Regions from separate parts of the Arthrobacter ginkgonis genome, predicted to be linked through region 1. Evidence: riboswitches for the same ligand, from Rfam matches in the RefSeq annotation. Region 1 holds a riboswitch; the other holds the start of a gene.

What was found. A riboswitch is a leader RNA that binds a small molecule or an ion and turns the genes downstream of it on or off. The one in region 1 is predicted to bind guanidine.
Region 2: linked by a shared signal. The riboswitch ahead of ABD912_RS19130 (DMT family transporter) and the one ahead of ABD912_RS16035 (DMT family transporter) in region 1 are both predicted to bind guanidine.

The regions. Positions count from the first base shown of each region.
Region 1 is NZ_BAABEO010000020.1:201,905-206,305, forward strand. Features, by position in the region: gene ABD912_RS16025 (MFS transporter) at 1-1,121, opposite strand, end outside; gene ABD912_RS16030 (LysR family transcriptional regulator) at 1,222-2,112, shown strand; guanidine-III (ykkC-III) riboswitch at 2,187-2,254, shown strand; gene ABD912_RS16035 (DMT family transporter) at 2,264-2,578, shown strand; gene ABD912_RS16040 (SDR family NAD(P)-dependent oxidoreductase) at 2,668-3,576, opposite strand; gene ABD912_RS16045 (ester cyclase) at 3,573-4,031, opposite strand; gene ABD912_RS16050 (flavin reductase family protein) at 4,068-4,401, opposite strand, start outside.
Region 2 is NZ_BAABEO010000025.1:122,343-126,743, reverse strand. Features, by position in the region: gene ABD912_RS19140 (lipase maturation factor family protein) at 1-868, opposite strand, end outside; gene ABD912_RS19135 (DUF3817 domain-containing protein) at 1,062-1,586, opposite strand; guanidine-III (ykkC-III) riboswitch at 1,655-1,717, shown strand; gene ABD912_RS19130 (DMT family transporter) at 1,735-2,049, shown strand; gene ABD912_RS19125 (cell division protein CrgA) at 2,139-2,393, opposite strand; gene ABD912_RS19120 (class E sortase) at 2,560-3,318, shown strand; gene ABD912_RS19115 (hypothetical protein) at 3,332-3,505, shown strand; gene ABD912_RS19110 (anthranilate synthase component II) at 3,502-4,146, shown strand; gene pknB (Stk1 family PASTA domain-containing Ser/Thr kinase) at 4,203-4,401, opposite strand, start outside.

The DNA of each region.
Region 1 (4,401 bases):
TAGAGCAGGCCCTGCACCACCCCGTTGCCGACCACGATCGCGACGGCGAAGCCCCAGAGGGTGCCGTTGTTCAGCAGGGCGATCAGCGGGTAGGCCAGCACGACGCCGACCACGCCGCCGATCAGCAGCATGCGGTTGCGCCCGATCCGGTCGCTCATGCGCGCGGCCCAGAACGTGACGAGCAGGGTGACGATGGCGCCGGCGGCCTTCCAGTTCAGCACTCCGGAGCGGTCCACCCCGTTCTCCACGGCGAGCGAGACGCCCCAGACGGTGAACAGTCCCTGGCAGGCGTAGAAGCTCATGGCGGCCAGCAGCGCCAGGACCACGGCGCGCGGGTGGTCGCGCAGGACCTCAAGGATCGGCATCCTGCGCTTGTCGTTGACGGCCTCCAGCCGCTGGAAGGACGGCGTCTCGGAGACCTTCAGCCGGATCACCAGGCCGACGGCGATCAGCACGGCGCTGAGCAGGAACGGGATGCGCCACCCCCACGTCAGGAAGTTCTCGCCGGTCAGCGCGGAGACCGCGGAGACCACCAGTGTGGCCATGATGGCCCCGGCCGGGCCGCCGGCGCTGGCGAAGGAGGTGGCGAAGCCGCGCTTGGCCTTCGGCGCGTGCTCGAGCGCCATCAGGGCCGCCCCGCCCCACTCGCCGCCGACGGCGATGCCCTGGCAGATGCGCAGCAGCACCAGCGCGATCGGCGCGGCGATCCCGATCTGGGCGGTGGTGGGCAGCACGCCGATCAGCGTGGTGCCCACGCCCATGATCAGCATGGAGAGCACCAGCATCTTCTTGCGGCCCAGCTTGTCGCCGAAGTGGCCGAAGACGACGCCGCCGAGCGGGCGGGCCACGTAGCCGACGGCCAGCGTGGCGAAGGAGGCGAAGAGCGCGAATCCGGCGCCGAGGTCGGCGAAGAAGACGTGGCCGAACACCAGCGAGGCGGCCGTCGCGTAAAGGATGAAGTCGTAGTACTCGATGGCGCTGCCGATGAAGCTCGAGGAGAGGATGCGGCGCATCTCCGCCGTGTTCAGCGATTCGTTCACGGCCGGCCCCGAGGGTTCGCCCGAAGGGGCCGGGCCCGTGAGGGAGGCTCCGGTGCCTCCATGGGTCTGGGTGCGATTCACGACACTTCCTTGTGGGTGAGGGACGATTCTGGTTCCAGTGTGTGCCACCGCACAGGATCTGTATAATCAATTGATCCAAGGAAATCGATCAGGAAAACTTATGCCTGAAATCACGCTGCGCCAGCTCCAGTACTACGTTCGGGTCATCGAGCACGGCTCGGTGACGGCGGCCGCCGCGGCGTGCCACATTTCCCAGGCCGCGGTTTCGATGGCCATCTCCCAGCTGGAACGCTCGCTGGAGACCGACCTGCTGATCCGCTCACGTTCCAAGCGGGTCGCCCCCACGCCGGCGGGGCGCGAGTTTGCCGCACATGCCCGGGCGGTCCTGGCCCGGGTGGCCGAGGCCGAAGAGGCGATGACGGACCACCGCGACCTGATGCGCGGCCCCCTGAACATCGGTTTCGCCCAGTCGATTTCGCCACGCCTGATGCCGGTGCTCGCCGAGCACTTCACCACCCGCTATCCGGAGGTGGAGCTCGGATTCCGGGAGGGGGCGCCCTCGGAGATACAGGACGCGGTCCGCGACGGACACCTGGACTTCGCGCTCGTCTATGAGTTGCAGGCCGCGCCCGACCTGACCCCGGTGCGCCTGATCGACATCCACCTGCACGTGATGCTGCCCGCCACGCATCCGCTGGCGGGCGAACCCGGGATCCACCTGGCGCAGGTCATCGGCGAACCGGCCGTCCTGCTCGACGTCCCGCCGACGATCGAACGGCTCACTTCCATCGTGTCCGACCTCGGGCTGCGCATGGACGTGCGCTGGAGGAGCAGCAACATGGAGACGATCCGCTGCATGGTGGCGCGCGGGCTGGGGTACTCGCTGATCAACAGCGTGCCGGCGACCGGAGCGACCTTCGACGGGCGCACCGTGGTGTACCTGCCCGTCCTGGATGCGGTGCAAGGCAACGCGCTGGTCGGCGTGCTGCCGAGCGAGCACCGCCCCTCGCGCCGCGTGGAGGAGGCGCTGGAGGCGCTGCGTTCGGCCTGAGGGCGGCGGATCGCCCGCGCGGACGCGGGTGAGGGAGTTGACATTGCCGCCCGCCAAGGGGCGTGGGATCCTGAAAGGAGCCCGAAACAACGGGCTTCCGGACGATGGGTGCCGTACCCGGTGTGCGACAAGACGGCCCGTGGAGGCTGTCATGTCATGGTTCGTTCTGGTGTTGTCCGGTGTGCTTGAGGCGGCGTGGGCCACCGCGCTGGGCAAGTCCGAGGGCTTCAGCCGACTGGGTCCGTCCGTTGTGTTCTTCTCCGCGTTGGCCGCCAGCATGGCGGGACTGGCCTATGCCATGCGGGGCCTGCCGGTTGGCACCGCCTACGCGGTGTGGGTCGGCATCGGGGCGGTACTTACCGTGGTCTATGCGATGGCCACCGGCGGGGAGCCGCTGTCGGTGGTAAAGGTGCTGTTCCTGCTGATGATCGTCGCCGGCGTGGTGGGGCTCAAGCTCTCCCACTAGGCAGGTCCTCGCCTGAGGGGGGCGACGACGCCGGCGGTGCGTTCCGGCGTCGTCCCCCCTCCCTGTCCGGTACCGCCGCGCGGGCGGGCTCAGTCCGTGGAGGCCGGGAGGGCAGCCGCTTGGGCCCGGTACCGCTCGAAGGCGAGGGCCCGTTCCCGGGCGCCTTCCGGATCGACCGAGGAGTCGGCGAAGGAGTCAAGGATGGTGCGGAAGTGCCGCTCGATCCCGTCCCGCGTTTCCGGGTAGGGCAGGATGTGCACGGCGTCCTCCTCGATGCCGCGCTTGACGTGCCCGGCCAGCACGATCGGATCCATGCCGCCGCTGTAGAGCTGGTGCTGCAGCGCAATGAACTCGGGATCCGCGCGGAACCCCGAGTTCGCGGCCAAGTGGGCCGGCCGGGTGTCCTGGGCGAAGGCGATGTTGGACCGGATGCTGGCCGGACACAGCACCGAGGCACCGATGCCGTGGGCCGGCAGGGACAGCGCGTAGCTCTCCATCAGGTTGATCACCGCCGCCTTGCTGGCCGCGTAGATCGCCGCGGTGGGGCTGCCCTCGAAGCCGGCCATGGAGGCGGTGCTGACGATGTGGCCGTCCCGCCCGCTGGCGATCATGCGGGGCAGGAACGTCTGGATGCCGTTGATGACGCCCTGCAGGTTCACGCCCATCACCCAGTCGAAGTCCTCATAGGTGGCCGTGGCCAAGGGCCCGAAGCTGTTGACCCCCGCGGTGTTGAAGAGCAGCTGCGGCGCGGAGCCGAAGATCGCCTCGACCTCGTCCGCGGCGGCCGCGTAGGCCTGCCGGTCGGTGATGTCGAGCTCGATCCCGTGCGCCTCGATTCCCTCGGAGCGCAGCAGCTCCAGGGCGTCGTCGATCGCGGCCCGGCGGATGTCGGCGATCACGATGCGGCACCCGGCGTGCCCGAAGACCCGCGCCTGCCCCAGGCCGGCGCCCGAGGCGCCGCCGGTGATGAAGGCGATCTTGCCCGCGAACTCCCTCACTTGCCCTCCTCCCGACCCAGCGGAATGATGCCCAGGTCGTGCAGCAGGCTGGCCTTGTTCCACGAGGCCCACTCCTCCGCGATCCTGCCGTCGGCGAACCGGCACATCACGATGCCTCGGGCGTGCACGGGCCGCCGGGTGGCCCGGACCCCCAGGTAGTCGCCCAGGTGGGTGCCGCGCGCCTCCCACCGGTAGGCGGCGCGGTCCCCCTGCACGATCACGTCGCTGTGGGTGCGCACCAGGTCGGGGAAGCCGCGGTAGAGCCGTGCGATCCCCTCCCGCAGCTGGTCGCGGCTGTAGTCCGTCTTCTCGCCGTGGCGGACGAAGTCGGCTGCGTAGTAGGTGTCGATGGCCTCGCTGGCGGCCTCGTGGCCCTGGTGCGACAGGGCGCTCAGGAGCAGCTCCCGGTTGGGCAGCTCCTGCTTGGGTTGTTCTGTGGACGCGGTGACGGACATGCTGTGGGCTCCTTCGTGGTTCGCTGCAGGGGTGGCCTAGCCGGCCGGGACAAGCTGGGCGCCGTCGAAAAAGCCGCCGCCCTGGTAGACCAGGGGCGCCTTGCCCGAGGCCCGGGCATCGATCACCTCGCCGATGAAGATGGTGTGGGTGAAGGCCGGAATCTTGTACTTGACCTCGAGCTCGAAGTGGCCGGCCACGCCGTCGAGCACCGGGACCCCGCGTTCGCTGGGGGTCCAGTCCAGCTGCGCGAACTTGTCTCCGCCGGAGGCGGCGAAGGCGCCGGCCACCGCCCGCTGGTCGGCGGCCAGGATGTTGACCCCCAGGTGGTCGCTGTCGAACACCGCCGGGTAGGAACGCGAGGATTCGTTG
Region 2 (4,401 bases), on a different contig from region 1:
TCGGCAGCACGGCGTGCACCACGCGGTCGCTGACCGCGCTGAAGGCCAGCACGATCGCCATCCAGTTCAGCCAGGCGAAGTTCCCGGTGGCCACCAGCCACAGCTGGGTCCCCACGACGACGGCCGCGGCGATGGTCGCCACCGGCTGCGGAGCGAAGAGCAGGAACGGCACCACCAGTTGGGCGAAGTGGTTGCCGGCCACCTCCATCCGGTGCAGCGGCTTGGGCAGCAGGTGGGCCTGCCGGCTGAGCGGGCCCGGCATGGGCTGGGTCTCGTGATGGTAGAAAAGGGCCGTGAAGTCCCGCCATTCGCTGCCGCCGCGGATCTTGATCATCCCGGCGCCGAACTCCAGGCGGAACACCAGCCAGATGGCCAGAAGGATCATGGGGGCGGGCGGGGGCACGCGGTCGGAACCGAGGAAAGCCGCCAGGAACCCGGCCTCCAGCAGCAGCATCTCCCAGCCGAACCCGTAGAAGGTGTGCCCCACGTTGACGATGGACATATACATCCCCCACAGGAGCAGGAACGCGACCATCGGCACCCACGGGGGACCCGCTTGGGGCAGGCCGGCAACCAGCAGCGCGGAGACGGCCAGGCCCGTCCAGCACATCGCGCGCAGCCGCCGGTCGGTGTACGGCCAGCGGGTGAACAGGGTGGGGCGCGGCCGCAGGCCGCTTTGGATGGTCCGTTCCAGGTACCGGGGCACCGGCAGCAGGCCGTGTTCGCCGAGCAGCGCCGGGAACTGGTTCAGCGTGGACAGGAACGCCACGAAGTACAGCGCTGCGATGCCGCGCTGCAGCACTTGCCGGGCAAACTCGCGGTCGGTGGCGTTGAACCAGCCCGCGTCGAACCAGAGGATCCAATCCACGTTCCCACGCTACGCCGTAAGGGGGCGCGTGGTCACCGGTAGCAGGGACGGGGCCGTTCCTCCGCAAAGCGCGGGGCAGTCGGGTCCCTGCGTGGCGACGAAGTCGACACGAGAGGGCCGTTCCCCCGCAAGCGCGGGGCAGTCGGGTCCCTGCGTGGCGACGAAGTCGACACGAGAGGGCCTGCCCCGCGCGCTAGCCCTTGGGGACCGGCGGGCCAACGGCCAGCAGCGCGGCGGTGGCCGCGGCGATCAGCACGGCGCCCACCACGGAGGCAGCCACCGGACGGCGCAGGCACAAGGCCTGCAGCTTTTCGACCGCCCCGGAAGGCTGCTCGCCGCCGGGGGCCAGCCGCCAGCCGCCCTCCAGCAGCCCGCGCCGGGCGGTGGCCCGCTCAAACGGCAGGGTGGCGAAGGGAATGATGGCGGAGGCCAGCCCCAGCAGGCCGCGGACGAAGCCCCAGCGCTGGTTGACCCAGACGAACACCGTCACCACGCAGTAGGCCAAAAACACCACGCCGTGGACCAGTCCGAACACGGGCACCAGCGCCTCGGTGATGCCGGAGTACTTCAGCACCATGCCCAGGATCAGCAGGGCCCAAGTGACCATTTCCGCCAGCGCGAGGGCGCCGTAGAGCTTCTTGGGCGGGAGTTTGGAAGGGGCGGTGGAGGAGAGGTGGGACTGGGTCGTGCCGTCTTGGGTCTTGGTGTTCTGGGTCATGGTGTCTTTCGGTCGGGAGCGCGACGGGGCGGGCGGGCAAGGGGGAGGGCCTCCGGTGGTAGCCTAACCGGCAGGAATCCACCTTTCCCCGGACGAGGGAGCCGTACCCGGACCACGACAAGACGGCCGCTGAAGGGACGGGTGCGCCATGGCGTGGATCGTGTTGGTGGTGTCGGGACTGTTGGAGGCCGTCTGGGCGGTGGCCCTGGGCAAGTCGGAGGGATTCACCCGCCTGGGGCCCGCGGTGGTGTTCGGGATCGGCGTGGTCCTGAGCATGCTGGGTCTGGCATATGCCATGCGAAGCATATCCATCGGAACCGCTTACGCGGTGTGGGTGGGCATCGGGGCGTCCCTGACCGTGGCCTACGGAATGGCCTTCGGCGGCGACGCCGTCAGCTGGCAGAAGATCGTCCTGATCACGGTCCTGATCGGATGTGTCGTGGGGCTGAAGTTCGTCGAGTGACCCGCGCGGGGCGCCCGGCACCGGCCGCAGGGACCGGGGGATGGTAAGCGCGGGGCAGCCGGTGCAACCAACCTGCTGGCTGAGTACAGCTAGCGCCAGCGGGTGGTCATGAAGAAGCCCGCCATCGCCAGCCCGAAGCCGATCACGATGTTCCAGCCGCCGATCATGACCACGGGCAGCACGCCCTGGGAAATGTAGTAGACCATGATCCAGAGCAGGCCCAGGATCATCAGGCCGAACATGACGGGCTTGTACCAGACCGGCAGCGGCTTGTAGCTGGCTTGGCCGGCGCCGGAGGCCTCGTCGGGCCGGCGGTTCTTGCGTCGGGTCTTGGACTCTGGCACGGCTTCTCCTGCGCTCGGGCGCCGGCGACATCCGCGAAGACTGCGGGTCGGGCGTTATTGTGGCTGGTGGGCCGGTCCGAATAGCACCGGCACGCTCCTTGTCAATATCTCAATTGTAGCCGCTGGGGCCCTTCCGCCCCGGGCGACGGCGCGGAAGGAACCAGGAATGCCCGAAGCGGCCCAAGTCACCCGCAGATCAACGGGTGCTGCGCACGACCGCCCGCGGCGGGGTCCCTTCTCGACGGCCTTCGGGATTTTCGGCGAACTGTTTCTCACCGCCGGCGCCGTGCTGCTGCTCTTCGTCGTCTGGCAGTTGTGGTGGACGAACCTCGACGCCGGACGCGCCCAGGAAACGGCCGTTGAGCGCGCCCTGGAAGGATTTGCCGGGACTCCTGCCGAGGAGCCGGCTGGCGAACCGGCGGATAACCCGCTGCTGGAAGGGAACCCGTTCGCGGTCATGTATGTCCCGCGCTTCGGCGAGGACTTCGCGCGGCCGGTGACCACCGGCGTCGGACTGGACGTGCTCAACACCCTGGGCATCGGCCACTACCCCGACACGCAGATGCCGGGGGAGAAGGGCAACTTCGCCGTGGCCGCCCACCGGCAGACTTACGGGGAAGCTTTCCGCGAAATCGACCGGCTCCGCGACGGCGACCTGATCTACGTGCAGACCGCCAAGGGCTTTTACACCTACGCCTACCGCAGCACGCAGATCGTCCACCCCTCCGCCGCCGAGGTCCTGGCGCCGGTGCCCGGCCGGCCGGGCGAAAAGCCCACCGAGGCCGTGCTGACCATGACCAGCTGCGACCCCCCGTTCACCACCCGGATGCGGATCATTGCCGTCTCCGTGCTCGAATCGTTCACGCCCGCCGCGGACGGCCCGCCGGCGGCCATCGCCGCAACCGTCGCCAAGCTGCAGAAGTAGCAGGGAGCAACAAATGTACGCCTGGATTTTCCGCCACCTGCCCGGACCGCTGTGGATCCGCCTCCTCATTTCCGTCCTGCTGATTGCTGCGGCCATACTGGTCCTGATGGAATACGTGTTCCCGTGGGCGAACCGCCAGTTCGTTCCCTGGACCGACTCGACGATTGGCATGGTGCTCCCGCGATGACCGCCCCCACCCGGATCCTGGTGATCGACAACTACGACAGCTTCGTCTACACGCTGGTCGGCTACCTGCAGGAACTCGGCGCCGAAACCACCGTGGTCCGCAACGACGACGTCACGCTGGCCGAGGCGATCGAACTGGCCTCCGCGCGCGACGGCGTCCTGATCTCCCCCGGCCCGGGCAACCCGGCCGAGGCCGGCGTGTGCGTCGAGCTGATCAAGTGGTGCGGCACCCACGCCAAGCCGCTGCTGGGGGTGTGCCTGGGCCACCAGGCCATCGCCGAGGCCTACGGCGGCGTGGTCACCCACGCCGAGGAACTGATGCACGGGAAGACCTCGCTGGTGCACCACGGCTCCCACCCGATCTTCCACGACGTCGCCAACCCGTTCACGGCGACCCGCTACCACTCCCTGGCCGCCGTGCGCTCCTCCATCCCGGAGGAGCTGGAAATCACCGCCGAGACCGAGGGCGGCGTCGTGATGGGCCTGGCGCACCGCAAGGCGCCGCTGTGGGGCGTGCAGTTCCACCCCGAATCCGTCCTCACCGAGGGCGGCTACCAGATGCTCGGCAACTGGCTGGAGTCCCTCGGGCTGGCCGGGGCGGCCCTTGCGGCCGCGGACCTGAGCCCGCTCATCAAGCAGTAGGGCGGCCCGGGGCCATAAGTCCCGGACCGCCCCGCTTGGTTAGCCTGCCCCGCGCGCTAGTCCTCCCAGTCGCCGCGTCCGTTCCCCGAGTCGCCCTCGTCGCCCGAGTCTTCGTCGGAATCCCCCTCGGAATCCTCGCCGGAGTCTCCGGACCCATCGGAGGATTCGTCAGCGGACGGATCCGGCTCCTCCGCGGCCGGGGCCACGGCGACGGTGACCACCACGGTGCTGCCCGGGTCGACGTCGCTGCCGGCG